One region of the Bradyrhizobium sp. USDA 3315 genome, then DNA from elsewhere that is predicted to be linked to it. Evidence: predicted binding sites of a transcription regulator. Region 1 holds the regulator's gene; each other region holds the start of a gene.

Region 1 (7,460 bases):
GCGATCCATCGCTTCAAAAGCGCTTTTGCCATGATGAATGGCCGGGTCGAGCCCGGCCATGACGAAGGTCGCCTGTCACTCCACGCCGGCTTCCTGCGGCGTGAATTCATACACCGACGAGCAGAACTCGCAGGTCACGACGACCTTGCCGTCCTTGACCATCTCGGCGCGGTCGTTCGGCGCAAAGCTCTTCAGCATCGACGACACCGCGTCGCGCGAGCAGGAGCACTGCGCGCGCAGCGTTTGCGGGTTGAAGACGCGCACGCCGCGTTCGTGGAACAGGCGATAGAGCAGCCGCTCGCCGGACAGATCGGGATCGATCAGCTCGACGTCCTCGACGGTCGAGATCAACGACTGGCCCTCGACCCAGGCGTCATCGTCCGGCACGCTATGCGTGGCCGTGCCTTCCGGCGCATCGCCGGGATGCAGATCGGCCTGCTTGGCGCGCTCGGGCGCCTTGGGCAGGAATTGCAGCAGGATGCCGCCGGCGCGCCAGCGCAGCTTGCCGCCCTCGCCGCCGCGCATCTCCTCGCCGACCGCAAGCCGCACCCGCGTCGGAATCTGCTCCGAGCGCAGGAAATATTCATGGGCCGCCTCTTCCAGGCCGCCGCCGTCGAGCGCGACCAGTCCCTGGTAGCGGCTGGTGTTGGAGCCCTGATCGATGGTCATCGCAAGGTGGCCCTTGCCGAGCAGCTCGCCCGAGCTCTGGCCGTTCTTGAGGCGCGATGCGTCGTAGCGCGCATAGGCGCGCAGCCGGTCGGGCGCCTGGAAATCGACGATCAGGAGCGAGACCGGTCCTTCGGTCCGGGTCTGCAGGATGAAGCGGCCCTCGAACTTGACCGACGAGCCGAGCAGCGTGGTGAGCACGATCGCCTCGCCGAGCAGCTTGCCGACCGCGGGCGGATAATCGTGCTTGTGCAGGATCTCGTCGAGCGCGGGGCCGAGCCGGGTCAGCCGGCCGCGCAGGTCCAGCGCGCCGACCTCGAAGGCCAGCACGGCATCGTCGACCGGAACCGCTGAGGGCGCGCGAACCGGCGCCTCGGGCGTGATTTTGATGTCGGGGGATTGTGAAACCATGGCGCTCTATCTGGGGTCTCGGACCATGAAATAAAGGGGTTCACTAACGCGGATATCTCCGTCGTCCCTGCGACGGCAGGGACCCATAACCACCGATGTGAGTTGCTGCATTCAGCTGGTGCCCCAGCCTTCGCAACAATTGACAGCGGTGGTTGTGGGTCCCGGGTCGCGCTTCGCCCGGGACGACAACGCTTACTGATCTACGGCTACGCGACCGCGTCGAAACACCAGGCCAGAATGCCCTTCTGCGCATGCAGGCGGTTTTCCGCCTCGTCGAACACCACGGATTGCGGCCCGTCGATCACCTCGTCGGTGACCTCCTCGCCGCGATGCGCGGGCAGGCAGTGCATGAACAGTGCGTCCGGCTTGGCGAGCGACATCAGCTTGGCATTGACCTGATAGGGCCGCAGCACGTTGTGGCGGTGCTCGCCCTCCTTGTCGCCCATCGACACCCAGGTGTCGGTGACGACGCAGTCGGCGCCGCGCACGGCGGCTTCCGGATCGGTGCCGAGCATGATCGGCGCGCCGGTCGCCTTGATCCAGTCGCGCATCGGCTTTTTCGGCGAGAGCTCCGGCGGGGTCGCGACATTGAGCTGGAACTTGAATCGCTCTGCGGCATGCGCCCAGGAGGCCAGCACGTTGTTGTCGTCGCCGGTCCAGGCCACGGTCTTGCCCTCGATCGAGCCGCGGTTTTCCTCATAGGTCATGAGGTCGGCCATCACCTGGCAGGGATGCGAACGCCGGGTCAGGCCGTTGATGACGGGAACGGTGGCGTGCGCCGCGAGCTCGAGCAGCGCGTCATGGTTGAGGATGCGGATCATGATCGCATCGACATAGCGCGACAGCACGCGCGCGGTGTCGGCGATGGTCTCGCCGCGGCCGAGCTGCATCTCGGCGCCGGTCAGCATGATGGATTCACCGCCGAGCTGGCGCATGCCGACGTCGAACGACACCCTTGTGCGGGTCGACGGGCGCTCGAAGATCATCGCCAGCGTCTTGCCTTCGAGCGGCTTCCTGCCCTTCTCATGCGCCTTCAGCTTCGCCTTCATGGCGGCTCCGGCGGACAGCATGTTGCGCAGCTCGCCGAGCGGCAGCTCGTTGATATCGAGGAAGTGACGGACCGGCTTGCTCATTATCCAGCCGCCTTCTTCGGCTGCGCCGCCGACAGCACAGAGCAGGCGCGCTCGAGCGCGGTGATCGACTGGTCGATCTCGGGCTCGGTCACGATCAGCGGCGCCAGGAACCGCACCACATTGTCGCCGGCGCCGACAGTGAGCAGCTTCTCGCTGCGCAGCGCTGCGATCAGGTCGCCCGACGGCACCACCGCCTTGACGCCGATCAACAGGCCCTCGCCGCGCACCTCCGACAGCACGCCGGGATAACGGTCGACGACGGAAGCGAGCTTCTGCTTGAGCAGCAGCGACATCTTCTGCACATGCTCGAAGAAGCCGGGTTTCAGCATGACGTCGAGCACGGCATTGGCGGCGGCGACCGCGAGCGGATTGCCGCCGAAGGTCGAGCCGTGCGAGCCGGGCGCCATGCCGGCCGCAGCCTGCGCGGTCGCCAGCACCGCGCCGATCGGAAAACCGCCGCCGAGCGCCTTGGCCAGCGACATCACGTCCGGCGTGACGCCGGTGCGCTTGTAGGCGAACAGCTCGCCGGTGCGGCCCATGCCGGTCTGCACCTCGTCGAAGGCGAGCAGCAGGCCGTGCTCGTCACACAGCGCGCGCAGCGCCTTGAAGAACGCCTGCGGCGCCGAGCGCACGCCGCCCTCGCCCTGCACCGGCTCGATCAGGATGCCGGCGGTGTGCGGGCCGATCGCCTTCTTCACCGCCTCGATGTTGCCATGCGGCACCTGGTCGAAGCCGTCCATCGGCGGGCCGAAGCCCTCAAGATATTTCGCCGAGCCTGTCGCCGCCAGCGTGCCCAGCGTGCGGCCGTGGAAGGCGCCCTCGAAGGTGATGATGCGGTAGCGCTCGCCATGGCCCTTGGAGAAGTGATAGTGGCGGACCAGCTTGATCACGCCCTCCATCGCTTCCGCGCCGGAATTGCAGAAGAACACGAAGTCGGCAAAGCTCTGCTCGCACAGCCGCGCGGCAAGCGCCTCGCCGTCCGGGCTCTTGAACAGGTTCGACATGTGCCAGAGCTTGGTCGCCTGTTCCTGCAGCGCCTTGACCAGATGCGGATGCGCATGCCCGAGCGCGTTGACCGCGACGCCCGAGGTGAAATCGAGATAGCGGTCTCCGTTGGTTGCGATCAGCCAGGCGCCCTCACCGCGCTCGAAGCCGAGATCGACCCTGGCGAAGACGGGGAGCAGATGCGACGTGGCAGCGTTGGTCATGGCGTTCACTGACGGTTTTTAAGCCGACAATTGCCGCTGCGCCTTGACGCCAGCGCAGCAACGGCCAGCTTCGGAAAACAAAACGGCCGCCTTTGCGGGCGGCACGTGGCGGGCATTCTATGCTGCGGTCGGTAAGTGTCAATCGCTACGAAGTGGCCTTCCTGCAATGCGAAACGAGCGCAATCCGGAGCATTCCGGTGCGGTGGAAAAGCCTCATCGCGATGCTTAACTGTGTGGGAACATGTGGACGCACGACCGCGGACTCTTGCGCCAGAGTCACGCCATATTGTAGCGTTTGGCCTGTCGGGTACGACATCTCGTGCGGCGGTACTGGACCCTCTAAGTAGCCTTTGTGTCTCGCGTAAACGTTCGGGCGCAACACCGTGCCCGGCGAGGGCTAAGGGATTCTGGCCGCAGGGATATTTGTCCAGATTGGCTCGCAGCGCCGCTCCAATGATTGGCCGGCGCTACGCGAAGGGAAGAATGCGATGACTGTATTGACCTGGTCCGACGATCGCGTCGAGCAGCTGAAGAAACTCTGGGAGTCCGGCCTGTCGGCCAGCCAGATCGCGGCGGAACTTGGCAATGTGACGCGAAACGCCGTGATCGGCAAAGTGCATCGGCTCGGCCTTTCCGGCCGCGCCAAGGCACCCTCCACTGCCGCGCCGCGGCAGCGCAAGGCTCGCCCGGCCCAGCACATGATGCGGGTGGCGCGTCCGGTCTCGCGCGGCAACACCGCGCTGGCGCACGCCTTCGAGGTCGAGATGGAGCCCGATCCGATCTCCTACGACAATGTGGTGCCGATGAGCCAGCGGCTCTCGCTGCTCGAGCTCAACGAGGCCACCTGCCACTGGCCGGTCGGCGATCCCTCGAGCCCGGAATTCTTCTTCTGCGGCGGCAAGGCGCTCGCCGGCCTGCCCTATTGCGCGCATCACTCGCGCGTCGCCTACCAGCCCGCCGCCGATCGCCGCCGGCCGTCGGCGAAACCGCAGATCAAGTGAGCACTCGGGAAAACGACGGAAGACCTCAAAGACAAATCCCCGCGAAAGCGGGGATTTTTTTGTGTGACGCAGCCCGGATGGAGCCAACGGGGCGCTCGTTCGCGCGACCCGTCGGCTCCATCCGGGCTACCGCTACATCACCGGCGTCGTCCCGGCGCAGGCCGGGACCCATAACCACGAATGGGTGTTGTTAGAAAGCCGTCTGGCCGCGTGCCGATTGCGCTGGCCGCGGCGTATGGGTCCCCTGGCTTTCGCCGGGACGACGCCGTGTTGCGGTTTATGAGTGCCGCATGGCCGTTACGGCTGCGGCTCGGCCTTGGCAAAGCGGTCGTCGAGCGCGTAGCCGGCGCCGCGCACGGTGCGGATCGGATCCTGCTCGCGGCCCGGATTGAGCAGCTTGCGCAGGCGGCCGATATGCACGTCGACGGTGCGCTCATCGATGTAGATGTCGCGGCCCCAGACGCTGTCGAGCAATTGCTCGCGGCTGAACACGCGGCCGGGATGCTCGAGGAAGAATTCAAGCAGGCGATACTCGGTCGGCCCGAGATCGATCGGACGGCCCGAGCGCGCCACGCGGCGCTTCTCGCGGTCGAGCTCGATGTCGCCATAGGTCAACACGGTCGCAAGCCGCTCCGGGCTGGCTCGGCGCAAGAGGCCCTTCACCCGCGCCAGCAGCTCCGGCACCGAGAACGGCTTGACGATGTAATCGTCCGCGCCGGTGGCAAGCCCGCGCACGCGCTCGCTTTCCTCGCCGCGCGCGGTCAGCATGATGATCGGAAGCTGCTTGGTCTCGGGCCGCGCCCGCAGGCGGCGGCACAGTTCGATGCCGGACAGGCCCGGCAGCATCCAGTCCAGCACCACGAGGTCGGGAACGCGCTCCTTCAGCCTTGTATCCGCATCGTCGCCGCGCCCCACCGTCTCGACATCGTAGCCTTCCGCATCGAGATTGTAGCGCAACAGCGTCGTCAGCGCTTCCTCGTCTTCGACTACCAGAATGCGTGCGCTCATCGGTTTAAGTTCTTTCTCTGTAGTGATCCGTTGCCCAGACGCAAACCGAAACGCTTACTTCCTTGAGCATAGTCCCCGCGGAAACGATTTGTCGCGAGGATCGTCCAGTTTCGCTCTTGCCGGTTCCGTGCTTGCCGATCATGCCTCAGTTGCCCGGCACCGTGGTGGCAAAAGTGGTCATGTCGCCCTTCGGGCGCTTGTCGGTGATCTGCTGGCCCTCGATCATGTAGAACACGGTCTCGGCGATATTGGTGGCGTGATCGCCGATCCGCTCGATGTTCTTGGCGCAGAACATCAGATGGATGCAGAACGAGATGTTGCGCGGATCTTCCATCATGTAGGTGAGCAGTTCGCGGAACAGCGAGGTGCAGATCGCATCGACCTCCTCGTCGCCCTTCCAGACGTTCATCGCCGCCGGCAGGTCGTGCGCGGCATAGGCGTCGAGCACCGACTTGACCTGCGACAGCACGAGGTCGGTCATGTGCTCGAGGCCGCGGATCAACTTCAGCGGCTGGAAATCGCTCTCCAGCGCCGCGACGCGCTTGCCCATGTTCTTGGCGAGGTCGCCGATCCGCTCGAGATCGGTGGCGACGCGCATCGCGCTGACGATCTCACGCAGGTCGATCGCCATCGGCTGGCGGCGCGCGATCGTCAGCACCGCGCGCTCTTCGATGTTGCGCTGCAGATTGTCGATCTCGATGTCGGCGGCGACCACGCGCTTGCCGAGCGCGACGTCGCGACGGATCAGCGCGTCGACCGACTCGGTAATCATCCGTTCGACCAGGCCGCCCATCTCGGCGACCAGGCGGGTCAACTCCTGCAGGTCGCTGTCGAATGCCTTGGCGGTATGTTCAGAAGCCATCGCTTGTCTCCCTCAACCATGATCCCGGGGATCATGGCTTCGTGTCCTGAATTTTAGCATGACCTGATCGGAAAACCGGTTTCCACTTTTCCGGATCATGCGCCGGTCAACCGAACCGGCCGGTGATGTAGTCCTGGGTGCGCCGATCGCTCGGTGAGGTGAAGATCTTGTTGGTGTCGTCGAACTCGATCAGCTCGCCGAGATACATGAAGGCGGTCTTGTCGGAGACGCGCGCCGCCTGCTGCATGTTGTGGGTGACGATCGCGATCGTGTAGTCCTCGGAGAGCTCCTGGATCAGTTCCTCGACCTTGGCGGTCGAGATCGGGTCGAGCGCCGAGCACGGCTCGTCGAACAGGATCACCTCGGGACGCACCGCCACGGTGCGCGCGATGCACAGGCGCTGCTGCTGGCCGCCGGAGAGCGACAGGCCGGAGGCGTTCAGCTTGTCCTTGACCTCGTTCCACAGCGCGCCGCCGCGCAACGCCTTCTCGACCCGGTCGTCCATCTCGGACTTCGAGATCTTCTCGTAGAGGCGGATGCCGAAGGCGATGTTCTCGTAGATCGTCATCGGGAACGGCGTCGGCTTCTGGAACACCATGCCGACCCGCGCGCGCAGCAAGTTGAGGTCGAGCTTGGGGTCGAGAATGTTGGTCTGGTCCAGCATCAGCTGGCCGACCGCACGCTGGCCCGGATAGAGGTCGTACATCCGGTTGAAGATGCGCAGCAGGGTCGACTTGCCGCAGCCGGACGGGCCGATGAACGCCGTGACGCGGTTGGTGCCGAGCGTCAGGTTGATGTTCTTCAGCGCGTGGTGCTCGCCGTAGTAGAAGTTGAGGTTGCGCACCGTGACTTTCGGCGGCGCTTCCGGCAGCGGAACCTGCGGAATGTGGCCTGCGGCAGTCGTGGAGACGGAAAGCTCGGTCATTTTGCGGCCCTTTCGGCACCAAGGATACGCGCGCCGATATTCAACGCGAGCACGGTGAATGTGATGAGCAGCGCACCGCTCCACGCCAGCTCTTTCCAGTAGGCGTAGGGGCTCTGCACGAAGTTATTGATGGTCACCGGCAGGTTGGCCATCGTCTTGGTCAGATCCAGGCTGAAGAACTGGTTCGACAGCGCGGTGAACAGCAGCGGCGCGGTCTCGCCGGCGACGCGGGCGGTCGCCAGCAGC
Region 2 (7,460 bases), 6.0 Mb from region 1:
GCGACTTGATGGTGGCGTTCGGCGCGAAGCGGCGCGCCACCGCCTCGTTGGCCGAGCCGACGTCGACTGCGATCTTGACCTCGGGCTTGTTGATGTCGGCCCAGGTCTTGGCTTCCAGCCCCTTCTTCAGCATCGCGCCGAACGGATGCGGGAACACCAGATTGGTGAAATCGACCACCAGCGCGCGCTGCGGCGTCGGGTTGAGCGCGAAGCCGAGATCGATCTTGTTGGCCTGCAGATCAAGGATTGAATTGCCGTAGGTAGATTCGACGTATTCCAGCTTGACGTCGAGCAGTTTGGCCAGATCGTTGGCCATCTCGATCGAGAAGCCGGACCAGGTGCCCGAGGCGAGGTCCTTGTTGAAATAGGGCAGCTCGCCCGGCAGCACCGCGATCCGCAGCACCTTGTTGGCCCGGATGCGATCCAGCGTGTTGTCGGCTGGCGTCTGCGCCGAGGCCGGCGTTGCCATCGCGGCCGCGAGCGCCGCGCCGCTGCCGATCCCGAGCGCATAGCGCAGCGCGTCACGGCGATCTTCGGAGATTTTGATGTCGTCGGATTGAGTCAAGCGGGCCTCCCTGCACCAGATCGGGGGAAGCCTAGCGTCGGTATCCGGTGCCAGCAAGTGCGCGCGTCTGCACTGCGCGCGTCTGCACCATTGGTAGGCAAGGCGAGGGCGCGGTCGCCTACGTGCCGGACTTCACCTCTCCCGCTTGTGGGGGAGGTCGAATAAGCCGCGAACCGCGCCCTTAGGGGTTAGCAACGATAGGTCATGTTCGCCCCTGTGACCGAAGAAAAGAAAACGGCGGGGAAGCTCAGTTCGGCTACCCAATCGAGCACTTGGTTGTCTGTCTGGGTTTCTGGACTTGAAAGGTGTGGAAATTGAAAAAGCACCGTCCCGTGAATGTCCAAAAGAACGAGACGATCGATAACCCAAACATCACCGTCGTCGGTCGAGAAAAATTTTGCCAGCAATTCTGCTGTTCCGTCAGAACGAAGCCTGAGAGTGGGGCCGTTGTTCAGGGTGCCGTTCAAGAAGCCGGACAGCTTGCAATCGCCGTAACGGATAGGCGCGCTCCAACTGAGGTCAAGGGTTTGGATGGCATGTGTCGCAACACCCTTATAGCTTTCTGGCTGGTCGGTCGCCGAGCTTTTGCTTTCAAGATGTTCTTTCAACATAGCGTACGCCTCCTTCTGGCCCGCGAATTGCGAGCAACCTCTGGTTTAGAGGGAGGGCGCAAAAGGACCAGTGAGCTGCCTCACAATCTCCAATCGCGATTTAGTGATCCTCCCCCGTAAGCGTAGGGCAATCGCATATGGCGGTTTGAGGCGATCGGAGTTCCCACAAACTCGTCATGACCGGGCTTGTCCCGAGCATCCACGTCTTCGTTTCCACGCGAAGAAAAGACGTGGATGGCCGGGACAAGCCCGGCCATGACGGCGCGGAAGAATCGGTTCATTCCATATGCGATTGCCCTGCCCGTAAGGGGGGAGGACAGAGCGTGCTCGTGCCCAGAATCAATATCGTCCGGGCACGTACATCTCCTGCGGGATCGGGCCGCGGTGATAGTCCGGGTTGCGCACCCGCGGCGGCAGCACCACCGGCTGGTGGGTGACCGCCTGATAGGGGATCTGGCTCAATAGATGCGAGATGCAGTTGAGCCGTGCGCGCTTCTTGTCGACGGCATCGACGATCCACCACGGCGAGTCCTGCAGGTGCGTGCGTTCAAGCATCGTTTCCTTCGCCTTGGTGTAGAGCTCCCAGCGGGTCCGCGCCTCGACGTCCATCGGGCTCAGCTTCCACTGCTTCAGCGGATCCTGGATCCGCATCGAGAAGCGGAACGCCTGTTCCTCGTCGGTGATCGAGAACCAGTATTTCAGGAGGACGGTGCCGGAGCGGATCAGCATGCGCTCGAATTCCGGCACCGAGTTGAAGAATTCCTCATACTGCTCGTCGCTGCAGAACCCCATCACCTTCTCGACGCCGGCGCGGTTGTACCAGCTGCGGTCGAACAGCACGATCTCGCCGCCGGCCGGCAGATGCGAGACATAGCGCTGGAAGTACCATTGCGTGCGCTCGCGCTCGTTGGGCGCCGGCAGCGCCGCGATCCGGCAGACCCGCGGATTGAGCCGCTGGGTGATGCGCTTGATCACGCCGCCCTTGCCGGCGGAATCGCGGCCCTCGAACAGCACGACGACCTTTTTCTTCTCGTGCTGCACCCAGTCCTGCAGCTTGACCAGCTCGCCCTGCAGCCGCAGCAATTCGCGGAAATAGAACTTGCGGTCGATCGACGGCCTGCCGGCGGCGCCGTCATGGTCGAGCTCGTCGAGCCTCATGTCGTCGAGCTCGAGCTCGAGTTCCTCGTCGAGGCTGTCGGCCATCTCCTGATGGATGCGGGCGCGCAAGGCTTCGTCCCGCAAGGCTTCATCCCGGGAGGCTTCGTCGGTGAGGGCGGAGGTCGTCATGAAGGTCCGTCTTTCAGTGTGTTAGATGGATCGGACGGCAGCATTGACGGGCGATGTTACCCCTCTATGACAATGCCGTGACCGCTGTTTCACGCCGCCGGGCGGACTGTGCTAACAAGCCGACAAAACCAAAAAGGGAGATGTGCCGATGATTTCACTCACGCCAAAAGACGTCCTGCCGGAGGACGGCACCGCCGGCACGCTGGTCGGGCGGGTCTGGCTGCCGCAGGCCGGCGGGCCGGCCGTCGTCGCGGTGCGGGCGGACGGTGTGTTCGACGTCACGGCGCGGTTCCCGACGGTGAGCGCGCTTTGCGAGGAAAGCGATCCCGCGGCTGCGCTGCGCGCCACGCGCGGCGAGCGGATCGACGATTTCGAGGCGATCCTCGCCAACACCCCGCCCGACGGCCGCGACAAGACCAGGCCGCATCTGCTGGCGCCGGTCGATCTCCAGGTGCTGAAGGCCGCCGGCGTCACCTTCGCGATCTCGATGCTGGAGCGCGTGATCGAGGAGCGGGCGCGCGGCAATCCGTCCTCGGCGGACGCGATCCGCAAGGAAGTGGTGCGCCTGGTCGGCGACGATCTCTCCAAGCTGAAGCCCGGCTCCGAGCAGGCGATGAAACTGAAGCAGGTGCTGATCGATCAGAATGCCTGGAGCCAGTATCTCGAGGTCGGCATCGGTCCCGACGCCGAAGTGTTCACCAAGGCGCCGACGCTGTCCTCGGTCGGATCAGGCATGGATGCCGGGCTGCATCCGAAGTCGACCTGGAATAATCCGGAGCCGGAGGTCGTGCTTGTTGTCTCCGCCGCCGGCAAGATCGTCGGCGCCGCGCTGGGCAACGACGTCAATCTGCGCGACTTCGAGGGGCGCTCGGCGCTCTTGCTGTCGAAGGCCAAGGACAACAACGCGTCCTGCGCGATCGGCCCGCTGTTCCGGCTGTTCGACCAGACCTTCTCGCTCGACGATGTCAGGAAGATGGATGTCGGCCTGACCGTGACTGGCGCAGACGGCTTCGTGCTCGAGGGCCATTCCTCGATCAGCAAGATCAGCCGCGACCCGACCGATCTGGTCGCCCAGACCATCGGCCCCGTGCATCAATATCCTGATGGATTTGCGCTGTTCCTCGGCACGATGTTCGCGCCGGTCAAGGATCGCGATGCCAAGGGCGAGGGCTTTACCCACAAGCGCGACGACATCGTGACCATCGCCGCACCACAGCTCGGCAAGCTGGTCAACCGGATGCGCAATAGCGACGAATGCGAGCCCTGGACCTTCGGCGTCGGTGCGCTGATGACGAACCTCGCACAGCGCAAGGTGCTGTGAGGATCAGGACGGGACGGCGAGTCCACTACCTCGGCCGTTTCGTCGGCCATGTGTGGCCTGTCGCGTGGCGGCAGGTCGGCGCTGCGCCCGCAATCCGGTGACGTTCAGCCGCCTCTTGCAGCGCGTTGAACGACGATGATGGTGACTGTGCCAAAGCGGCGGCGTTGCCGAACATGTTCAGAAACCTGCGCGGCAGATCGACCGTGTGGCGCAACTTGCGCGCGCTAAAACACGCGGAATTTGCCGCTTTTTCCTAGCTTTATGTGAACCAGTTCATCCTCGTTCGCGCCGGTCCGCTCCAGCATATTGGCTCGACGCGAACAGAAGGAGTCGCGGACATGAGCGAGCAGCCATCAAACGGAATGCCCGATTGGCTCACCACCGATATGCTGGTCATTGCCGTCTCACTGGCCATCATCGTGATTGGGATATGGATCGCGCCGTAGCCTGGTCGTCGCGGCGAGGAGCCGGCCAGAGCGCCAGCGCCAATCACTGAGTTGCCCGACGGCGCAAGCCTCCTTTGCAAAACGGAACGAGACGCAAAGCTCGGACGATTCACACACTCAGTGCCGTCCCTGCGAAAGCAGGGAACCCATAACCCCAAATGCAAATTGTTAAGCGATGCTGCAACGACGAGTCCCTCTCACAACAACTGCTGCGGCGTATGGGTCCCGGCCTTCGCCGGGACGACACTGTGGGGTTGGCGCCATTCGAGTGACCAACCAACGTCCTCACACCGGCAACGCCGTCGAATACTTCACCTGGCTCAGCGCAAAGCTCGACTCGATGGAGGCGATGCCGTCGAGCCGGGTCAGCTTGTTCTTCAGGAATGCCTCATAGGAGGAGAGGTCGGCGGCGACGACGCGCAGCAGATAGTCGCGGTTGCCGGTCATCAGATAGCATTCGAGCACCTCGTCCCATTTCGAGATCGCGCGCGCGAAGCGGTTGAGGTCTTCCTCCTTCTGGCGCGCCAGCTTGATCGAGATGAAGACGGAGACGTGCAGCCCGATCGACTTCTGGTCGACGGTTGCGATGTAGCGAGAGATCACGCCGCGCTCCTCGAGCAGCTTGACCCGGCGGTGGCAAGGCGACACCGACAGCCCGACCTTGTCGGCGAGTTCCTGCATGGTCATGCGGCTGTCGGTCTGGAGCAGACTCAGGATCTTGCGGTCGATGGCATCGAGGGCAGGCATTGGGATGAACTCGTCAATTGAAGTTGGATCGTGGGAATTTATCCCAATTTTTCCTGTGCTGTCGCGTGGAATTGAGATTTTCGCCGCCGCCTGCGGCAGTAACATTCCGGCATATCGCCCGGAGCATTGCCATGGGAATCGCGCCCGAACGCCTCGACATGCTGTCCGCCCTGGCCCGCAAGGTGCTGTGGCTGTCCTCGTGGACCATCCATCACGCCAATCACGTGCGGCCCTCTACCGACGGGTTGAAGGTCGGCGGCCACCAGGCCTCGTCGGCCTCGCTCGCCAACATCATGTCGGCGCTTTATTTCTCGGTGTTGCGTCCGCAGGACCGCGTCGCGGTGAAGCCGCATGCGAGCCCGGTGTTCCACGCCATCCAGTATCTGTTCGGCCACCAGACCCGCGACAAGCTGGAGAATTTTCGCGGCTACAAGGGCGCGCAGTCCTACCCCTCGCGCACCAAGGACAGCGACGACGTCGACTTCTCGACCGGCTCGGTCGGCCTCGGCGTCGCGCAGACGCTGTTCGCCTCGCTGGTGCAGGATTACGTCAAGGCGCACGGCTGGCTGCAGGACCGGCCTGAGGGCCGCATGATCGCGCTGGTCGGCGACGCCGAGATGGACGAGGGCAACATCTTCGAGGCGTTGCTCGAGGGCTGGAAGCACGGCCTGCGCAACACCTGGTGGGTGGTCGACTACAACAGGCAGTCGCTCGACGCCGTGGTGCGCGAGGGGCTGTGGGCCAAGTTCGAGACCATGTTCCGCAACTTCGGCTGGGACGTGGTGATCGTGAAGTACGGCAAGCTGATGCTCGAGGCGTTCGCCGAGCCCGGCGGCGAGGCGCTGCGGCGCTGGATCGACAACTGCCCGAACCAGATGTACGCCGCGCTCTGCTTTCAGGGCGGCGCCGCGTTCCGCAAGCATCTGCGCGACGACATTGGCGACCAGGGTGAGGTGTCGGCGCTGATCGAGCGCCGCAGCGATGACGAGTTGCTGGCGCTGATGTCGAACCTCGGCGGCCACGATATGGCGAGCATGATCGAGGCCTTCGAGGCGATCGACCATGATCGGCCGGTCTGCTTCATCGCCTATACCATCAAGGGTGTCGGCCTGCCGATGCAGGGCCACAAGGACAACCACGCCGGCCTGATGACGGTCGCCCAGATGGAGAAGTGGCGCGCCGCGCAGAATATCCGCCCCGGCCACGAGTGGGACAAGTTCGAGGGCCTTTCGCAGGAGCCTGCGAAGCTCGAGGCCTTCCTGGCCGAGGCGCCGTTCAACCGCGAGGGGCGCCGCCGCCTGTCGGCGCCAGAAATCGACGTGCCGGAACGGCTGGCCTTCAAGGCCTCGGCGCAGATGTCGACGCAACAGGGTTTTGGTCTCGTGCTGCACGAACTGGCGCGCGGCGATAGCGAACTCGCCTCGCGCATCGTCACCGCATCGCCCGATGTCACCGTGTCGACCAATCTCGGCGCCTGGGTCAACCGCCGCGGCCTGTTCGCGAAGGCGGAGAACCACGACTTGTTCCGGCAGGAGAAGATCCCGTCCGCCTACACCTGGGAATATTCGCCGAAGGGACAGCACCTCGAGCTCGGCATCGCCGAGATGAATCTGTTCATCATGCTGTCGGCGCTCGGCCTGTCGCACCAGATCAACGGCGCGCGGCTGTTGCCGGTCGGCACGCTGTACGATCCCTTCATCGAACGCGGCCTCGATGCGCTGAACTATGCCTGCTACCAGGATGCCCGCTTCATGGTGGCGGCGACGCCGTCGGGCATCTCGCTGGCGCCGGAAGGCGGCGCGCATCAGTCGATCAAGACGCCCTTGATCGGGATCGGGCAGGACGGGCTCGCCTCGTTCGATCCGGCCTTCGTCGATGAACTTGCCGTGATCATGGGCTGGGGCTTTGGCCACATGCAGCGCGAGGGTGCCGAGGGTGGTTCGGTTTACTTGCGACTCTCGACCCGTACGCTGGAGCAGCCGCAACGGATCATGACCCCGGACCTGCAGCGCGACATCACCGACGGCGCCTATTGGATGCGCAAGCCGGGCCCGAACTGCGACATCGTCATTGCGTATACCGGCACCGTCGCGCCGGAGGCGATCGAGGCGGTCGGCCTGATCGGCGAGAGCCACCGCGACGTCGGTCTGCTGGCGGTCACCTCCGCCGACCGGCTCTATGCGGGTTGGTCCGCCGCGCGGAATTTGCGCCGCGACCGCCGCGGCGCGCAGCATTTGAGTCATATCGAGCGCATGCTGGCGCCGCTCGGCCGCGACTGCGGCATTGTGACCGTGATCGACGGCCATCCGGCAACGCTCGGCTGGCTCGGCAGCGTGCGCGGCCACCGTGTCGAGGCGCTCGGTGTCGAGCATTTCGGCCAGACCGGCACGATCGGCGACCTCTACCGCCACTACGGCATCGACGCCAACGCCATCATCGACGCGGCGGAAAGCGTCTCGGTCGGCGCCCCGGTGCGGCATCGC
Region 3 (7,460 bases), 2.9 Mb from region 1:
TCGTGTTCGAGACCCATAACGTGCCTTGCACGACCAACCCAATGGGCGTGAAGGGCGCGGGCGAGGCCGGCGCGATCGGCTCGTGCCCGGCGGTCGTCAACGCGATCGTCGAGGGGCTGCATCGCGAGTACAAGATCGACCACATCGACATGCCCGCCACGCCGGAACGGGTCTGGATCGCGATCCGCGAGGCGCAGCGCCGCCATAATCTCTGATAAATTGTCGCAGGCGGAATGAAGATTCCGCCTGCGGTGTTTTGCAAACCAGGCCGGCCGCAGATCGCGGACCGGGACAGAGCGGAATTGAGGGGTTTTGCCGATGAAGCGGATTGTCGTCGTTGCTGCGGTGCTGGCGTTCGGTGCCGGTGCAGTCGTTGCACAGCAGGATCAAGTCAAGAAGACCCAGGCCATGATGAAGGACAATGGCAAGAATGCGGGTGCGCTGTCGGCGATCATCAAGGGCGAAAAGCCCTACGACCAGGCGACCGTCAATGCCGCGCTGGCCCAGTTCGAGGATACTGCCAAGCAGCTTCCGACGCTGTTCCCCGAGAGCATGAAAGGCGTCAAGCTGGAAGGCGATTACGCCCCTTCGCCGAAAATCTGGGAAGACAAGGCGGGCTTCGCGCAGCAGTCCGCGAGCTTCGCGAAGGTCGTCACCGATGCCAAGGGCAAGATCAAGGACGTCGATACGCTGAAGGCCGAGCTGGGCGTGATCGGCAAGCAGTGCGGCGGCTGCCACGAGACCTATCGCGTCAAGAAGGGCTGATCGCCATTCCATCAACGAAAAGGGCGGACGCTTTAGGGCGTCCGCCCTTTTTTGTGTCGGCCGTTTCTTGTTGGCGTTGCGTCGCGAACGATTACTTCGTCACTTGTTATTTGGTCACCTGGCCGCGGATCTCACCGCCCGGATTGGCCGCAGTGTGAACGTTGACATAGTACTTGCCGGCGAGCAGATCGGCGGCCTGCGCGTCGGTCAGCGTGGCGCTGCCTTCGACCGGGCTCGACGTCGCGTTCGGGATCGCGACTGCGACACCGGAATTCTTGCCGGCTTCGGCGGGGCCGTGGAAATGCGCGGCAGTGGCCGGACCCGAGAGGCCGGAATAGGTCAGCTTCCAGCTCAGCTTCTTGCTGGCGGCATCGTAGTCGATGTCGGCGGTGCCGGTGGCGGTGCTGGTATTCGGCGGCACTTCGCTCTTGCTATCCAGCTTCGCCGTGAACTTCTCGGCAAAGGCCGGACCGGCGAAGGCGATGGCGGCGCCGAGCGTCAGCGTGGCAAGCAAGGTCTTGTTCGACATGGTTCTCTCCCCTTTGACGGCACAGGATGGTTGCAATCTTCAAACAGCAGCTTTTCGGATTTATTCCCCAAATGATCGTGGGTGCGGCAAATTTGATGCGAGCTTGTCCGACTGGTTGCCATCATACTGGTCCATGAACTGACGCGACCAATGACGGATCGGTGAATGCTGCGACGAATTTTCCTCCTGGCGATTCTGGCCGGCGTAATCGGCTTTGGCGTGTTCTGGTGGCTGACGATCCCCGCGACCGTTGCCGCCGACGCGCTGCCTGCCTATCAGCCTGACCTGGCCAACGGCCTCACAACGTTCAATGCCGGGGGATGTTCCTCCTGCCATGCCGTGCCGAAGCAGGACGACCGCACGAGGCTCGGCGGCGGGCTCGCGATCACCTCGCCGTTCGGTACCTTCTATGCGCCGAACATCTCGCCCGACCCGAACGACGGCATCGGCCGCTGGAGCGAGGCCGATTTCGTCACCGCGGTCATGAAGGGCACCTCGCCATCGGGCGCGCACTATTTCCCGGCGTTTCCGTATCCGTCCTATCAGCACGCCAGGGTCAGCGATGTGCGCGACCTGTTCGCCTATCTGAAGACCTTGCCGCCGGTCGCCGGCAAGGTGCGCGACCACGATTTGCCGTTTCCGTTCAACATCAGGCGCAACGTCGGGGTCTGGAAATTCCTGTTCATGAACGGCAAGCCGTTCATCGCGGATGCAAGCCGCTCGGCGCATTGGTACCGCGGCGCCTATCTCGTCAACAGCTTCGGCCATTGCGCCGAGTGCCACAGCCCGCGCAACGTCCTCGGCGGCATCGTCACCGCGCAGCGCTTCGCCGGTGGTCCGAATCCGGAGGGCGAAGGCTGGGTGCCCAACATCACGCCGAGGGGGATCTCGGACTGGAGTGTGAAGGATATCGCCTATTTTCTCGAGAGCGGCCAGATGCCGGACGGCGATAGCGCCGGTGGGTCGATGGTGCGCGTGATCCGCAACACCTCGCAACTGTCGTCGTCCGACCGCGACGCGATCGCCGAGTACATCAAGTCGCTGCCGCCGGTCGAGGGACCGCCGAAGCCGGTGAAGAAGGAGAAGGAGAAGGAGTTGTAAAGCGGGATGGGTTTGGTTGAATCGGCTCGCCGCGGTTTCGGTTCACCTCTCCCAAAGGAGAGGTGAACTTTCGACGCCGTTCAAGCTCGACCTAATCTCATCATGCTCTCGCGGGCGCGTCCTACTTCGCGCCGAACGCCTTGAAGGTGATGATCGTGAGGGTGTCCTGGATGCCCGGGATCACCTGAACCTTCTCGTTGATGAAATGGCCGATGTCGGTGTCGTGGTCGACGTAGAACTTGACCAGGAGGTCGTAATTGCCCGCGGTGGAATAGATCTCGGACGCAATCTCGGCCTCCGCCAGCGCGTTGGCGACGGTGTAGGACTGGCCGAGCTTGCATTTGATCTGGACGAAGAAAGGAACCATCAATGTCGTCTCCGGGGATTTCCGCGACTATAGGCCCAAAACGGGCGGCCAAGGCAAGGGGCGAGGCAGGGGGGGGTGAGGCCAACTTGCGGTAAAGTCAGGCTAACTTGCTGCCGATCGGCGGCCGGGCTAGGACAGGCCATGGTCTTGTTCGTGATGGTCTCACTCGTATCAACCACCGGTGCTGCAAGATGACGCCGGTCGCGCTCACCATTGCCGGCTCGGACTCCTCGGGCGGGGCGGGCGTCCAGGCCGACCTCAAGAGCTTTGCCGCGCTCGGGGTCTATGGCGCCTCCGCGATCACGGCGCTGACCGCGCAGAACACCATGGGGGTCAGCGGCATCCATCCGGTGCCCGCGTCATTCGTCACCGCCCAGATCGATGCAGTGTTCTCCGACCTCGAGGTCGGCGCGGTCAAGATCGGCATGGTGGCGCAGGCCGACACGATCGCTGCGATCGCCGATGGGCTGAGGCGCTGGGCGCCGCGCCATGTCGTGCTCGATCCGGTGATGGTCGCAACCTCCGGTGATCGGCTGCTTGCCGCCGAGGCGGTCGATGCGCTGAAGGTCCTGCTGTTTCCGCTGGCCTCGCTGATCACGCCGAACCTGCCGGAAGTGGCGGCGCTCTTGAACGAGCCGGTTGCCTCAGGCGAGGCCGACGTCGAGCGACAAGGCAAGCGATTGCTGGCGATGGGATGTCGCGCGGTGCTGGTCAAGGGCGGCCACGGCCACGGCGCCGAGAGCATCGACTATCTGATCGACGCCGAGCGCAGCATCGCGCTGGCTGCGCCGCGGATTGCGACCGCGAATACGCATGGCACCGGCTGCTCGCTGTCCTCGGCAATCGCAGCAGGGCTCGCGAAGGGCGAGAGCATGGAGACCTCCGTGCGCAACGCCAAGGCCTGGATCACGCAGGCGATCGCCGAAGCCGATCGCTTCGCCGTCGGCCACGGCCATGGGCCGGTGCATCACTTCCACGGATATTACTGACGCTCTTGTAGCCCGGATGGAGCGCAGCGAAATCCGGGACCAGTTTATCCGCGGATGCAGGACCCCGGATTGCGCTTCGCTCCATCCGGGCTACGCATTCGATCGCTTCGCTGTTCCATCGCGCTGTGCAGGCAACACAACGCCTCTTCCCCACAGCCGCGACCGCCGATGTCGCCAGATTGTCGCACGCTGCTGTTATCCGCAGAGAAGCGGCGTACTGCTGATTCTCGTTAACTGTTTGTGGGGCCTTGGGTCGCGGGGATCGTCATCGCCTTGTCACAGGAATCTGTTAGGTGCACAGGCATGGGAAGTGACTCCTTGAGTGAAGAAAGTCCCGAGCGGCACTTTCGCACTTTGTTTATCTCCGATGTCCATCTCGGAGCCCGCGGTTCGCAAGCCGACCGCCTGCTCGACTTCCTCCGTTCTCACGATGCCGACACGATCTACCTCGTTGGTGATATCGTCGACGGCTGGGCGCTGAAGTCGAACTGGTACTGGCCGCAGACCCATAATGATTTCGTGCAGAAGATGCTGCGCAAGGCGCGCAAGGGCGCCAAGGTGATCTACGTCCCGGGCAACCACGACGAGTTCCTGCGCAAATATTACGGCACGCATTTCGGCGGCATCGACGTGGTGGAGAACACCGTTCACACCGGCGCCGACGGCAAGCGCTACCTCGTGATCCACGGCGACATTTTCGATCTCGTGGTGCAGAACGCGCGCTGGCTCGCCCATCTCGGCGACAAGGCGTACGACTTCGCGATCCAGATGAATCGCTTCGTCAACTTCTTCCGCAAGATGTTCGGCGTGCGGTACTGGTCGCTGTCGCAATGGGCCAAGCTGAAGGTCAAGAAGGCGGTGAACTATATTGGCGCGTTCGAGGCGACGCTTGCCGGCGAGGCGCGGCGCCACGGCTGCGACGGCGTGATCTGCGGCCACATCCACTACGCGACGATTCATGACGAGCACGGCATCCGCTACATGAATTGCGGCGACTGGGTGGAGAGCTGCACCGCGCTCGCCGAGCACGAGGACGGCCATTTCGAGATCATCACCTGGACCGACCCGGTGCGCCGGATCGCGCCGGTTCCGCGAGTGACGGCACGCGCTGCATGACGCATATCCTGGTCGCGACCGATGCGTGGCATCCCCAGGTCAACGGGGTTGTCCGCACGCTGACCATGATGGCACAGGCGGCGAAATCGCTCGGCGTCGAGGTGAGCTTCCTGACGCCGGACGAGTTCCGCACCTTCGCGATGCCGAGCTATCGCGATCTCCGGCTGGCGCTGCCCTACCGGGCCAAGGTCGCAAGTCTGATCGAGGCGGCGAGGCCCGACAGCATCCATATCGCGACCGAGGGCCCGATCGGGCTTGCGGTGCGCCGCTATTGCCGCAAGCGCGGCCTGCCGTTCACGACGAGCTTCCATACCCGCTTCCCCGAATACGTCTCGGCGCGGACGCCTGTCCCGGAAGCCTGGGTGTGGCGGGCGCTGTGCTGGTTCCACAGGCCGAGCCGGGCGGTGATGGCGGCGACCCCGGCGCTGGCGGCCGAGTTGCGTCAGCGCGGCTTCCGCAATGTGGTGCTGTGGTCGCGCGGTGTCGATACCGCACTGTTCCATCCGCGCGACGTCGATCTCTGCCTGCCGCAGCCGGTCTATCTCAGCGTCGGCCGGGTGGCGGTGGAGAAGAACCTCGAGGCGTTCCTCGATCTCGATTTGCCGGGAACCAAGGTCGTGGTCGGTGACGGCCCGGCGCGGGCGGCGCTGGAGCGGAAATATCCGGACGCTGTGTTCCTCGGCGCCCGTCATGGGGAAGAATTGGCTGAGATCTACGCCGCGGCCGATGTGTTCGTTTTCCCGAGCCGTACCGATACGTTTGGTCTGGTGCTGCTTGAAGCATTGGCGAGCGGCCTGCCGGTTGCCGCTTTTCCGGTCACCGGTCCCCGCGACGTGATCGGCGCGGCGCCGGTCGGCGTGCTCGACGAGGATCTGCGCCATGCCTGCCTGGAGGCGCTCAGCATCCCGCGGCAGGCCTGCGTCGACTTTGCCGCGCTCCACACCTGGCAGGCGTCGGCCCGGGTGTTCATCGATCGCTGCATGAACGTCCGCCCCGCGCCGCCGGACGGCGAGGGGGAGGCGTTCGAATTTGGTGCCGAAGAGCACCATTTCGCCGTCCTGCCGACACCTCAGCCAAACTCGCGCTAGTTGGGTCACGCTAAAGCGTCTTGCCCGCCAGCCCGGCGCCGCGATACAAATCGCGAATGACGGACACCGTTCTCAATCCACCCGTCGCTGCCGCGGACATCGATGCCGCCGCGAGGGTGGTCGCGCCGTTCGCGGTGCGCACGCCGCTCCTGACCTTCCCCGTTCTCAACGAACGCGTCGGCAGCCAGGTCTTTCTCAAGCCCGAAATGCTGCAGCGGACCGGATCGTTCAAGTTTCGCGGCGCTTTCAACAAGCTCGCCTCGATCCCGCAGGACAAGCGGAGCGGCGGCGTCGTCGCGTTCTCCTCGGGCAACCACGCCCAGGGCGTCGCCGCGGCGGCCAAGATCCTCAACATGCAGGCGACCATCGTGATGCCTGCGGACTCGCCGATCACCAAGCGCGAGCGCACCAAATCCTATGGCGCCGAAGTCGTGCTCTACGACCGCGATCGCGACGACCGCGAGGCGATCGCCAACGGCATTGCCGGCAAGCGCGGCGCGACCTTGGTGCGCCCCTACGACGATCCCTTCGTGATCGCGGGCCAGGGCACCGCCGGCCGCGAGATCGCCGAGGACATGGCTGCGCTCGGACTGACGCCCGACATCGTGGTCGCGCCGGCTTCGGGTGGCGGATTGATCGCGGGCGTTGCGACCGCGGTGAAGGCGAAATATCCGCAGGCCCAGGTGATCGTCGCCGAGCCCGCGGGCTATGACGATCATGCCCTTTCGCTCAAGGTCGGGCATCGCGAGGCGCATGCGGTTGCGCCGCGCACCATCTGCGATGCGCTGATGGCGATGATGCCGGGCGAACTGACCTTCGCCATCAACAGCAAGCTGCTCGCGAATGGCGTCAGCGCCTCCGACGACGAGGTCGGCGCCGCCGTCGCCTTTGCCTACCGCGAGCTCAAGCTCGTGGTCGAGCCCGGCGGCGCGGTCGGACTCGCGGCGCTGCTCGCCGGGCGGATCGATGCCAAGGGCAAGAACGTCGTCATCGTGCTGTCGGGCGGCAATGTCGACGCCGACCTGTTCGCGAAACTGGTTGCCTGACACCGGGTTAGGCACAGATGCTGCCGCGGTACATGAGCTGGCTCACGTTGCGCGTGCGGTCCATGGGACATGAATGCTTCGCGCCAGTCGTCGTGCGCGGGTCAAGCCCGGCAATGACAGGATATGAACAGTCGAGGTTACGAGAAGAACGCCATCTTCTCGGCCTGGCTCATGCGACGGATTGGCGCGAGCGGGTCGTTGGCCGCAACAGTCGGCCTTTTCAGCAGGCCGCTGGCGATGATGGTCGAACCGAGTGAGATCTCTGCTGCGGGAGCAGGGGCAGGCTCAACGGCGGGCCGGAGAGGCGGCGGCATCACCAGAGTTTCGGCAATCGGCGCCACAGCCACCGGCGGCGGCTTGATCTTGACTTCTGCCCTGACCTCGACCTTCGGCGCCGGTGCAGGCTCGGGCTGAATGGCCGGCGCAACCATTTCGGGCTCGGCCGCCATCGCCTCAGCG

Evidence for each region. The regulator PhoB, encoded in region 1, activates phosphate uptake and scavenging genes when phosphate is short. The targets are predictions, from matches to a motif close to TGTCATNNANCTGTCAT.
Region 2: the regulator PhoB is predicted to act here: its motif matches at 2,519-2,535, upstream of ppk2 (polyphosphate kinase 2).
Region 3: the regulator PhoB is predicted to act here: its motif matches at 4,015-4,031, upstream of ACVIYL_RS26075 (UDP-2,3-diacylglucosamine diphosphatase).

The regions. Positions count from the first base shown of each region.
Region 1 covers NZ_JBSRYP010000001.1:2,746,176-2,753,635, reverse strand. Annotated here, with positions in the region: gene ACVIYL_RS12595 (Hsp33 family molecular chaperone) at 76-1,077, opposite strand; gene argF (ornithine carbamoyltransferase) at 1,284-2,210, opposite strand; gene ACVIYL_RS12585 (acetylornithine transaminase) at 2,210-3,418, opposite strand; gene ACVIYL_RS12580 (GcrA family cell cycle regulator) at 3,907-4,419, shown strand; gene phoB (phosphate regulon transcriptional regulator PhoB) at 4,717-5,427, opposite strand; gene phoU (phosphate signaling complex protein PhoU) at 5,573-6,289, opposite strand; gene pstB (phosphate ABC transporter ATP-binding protein PstB) at 6,396-7,214, opposite strand; gene pstA (phosphate ABC transporter permease PstA) at 7,211-7,460, opposite strand, start outside.
Region 2 covers NZ_JBSRYP010000001.1:8,751,450-8,758,909, reverse strand. Annotated here, with positions in the region: gene ACVIYL_RS40965 (transporter substrate-binding domain-containing protein) at 1-565, opposite strand, end outside; gene ACVIYL_RS40960 (DUF6294 family protein) at 754-1,176, opposite strand; gene ppk2 (polyphosphate kinase 2) at 1,516-2,463, opposite strand; gene ACVIYL_RS40950 (fumarylacetoacetate hydrolase family protein) at 2,612-3,784, shown strand; gene ACVIYL_RS40945 (Lrp/AsnC family transcriptional regulator) at 4,516-4,977, opposite strand; gene ACVIYL_RS40940 (transketolase) at 5,109-7,460, shown strand, end outside.
Region 3 covers NZ_JBSRYP010000001.1:5,622,681-5,630,140, forward strand. Annotated here, with positions in the region: gene ACVIYL_RS26045 (xanthine dehydrogenase family protein molybdopterin-binding subunit) at 1-215, shown strand, start outside; gene ACVIYL_RS26050 (c-type cytochrome) at 319-765, shown strand; gene ACVIYL_RS26055 (CHRD domain-containing protein) at 872-1,294, opposite strand; gene ACVIYL_RS26060 (c-type cytochrome) at 1,460-2,395, shown strand; gene ACVIYL_RS26065 (Lrp/AsnC ligand binding domain-containing protein) at 2,517-2,762, opposite strand; gene thiD (bifunctional hydroxymethylpyrimidine kinase/phosphomethylpyrimidine kinase) at 2,954-3,751, shown strand; gene ACVIYL_RS26075 (UDP-2,3-diacylglucosamine diphosphatase) at 4,055-4,867, shown strand; gene ACVIYL_RS26080 (glycosyltransferase family 4 protein) at 4,864-5,955, shown strand; gene ACVIYL_RS26085 (threonine/serine dehydratase) at 6,012-7,001, shown strand; gene ACVIYL_RS26090 (hypothetical protein) at 7,139-7,460, opposite strand, start outside.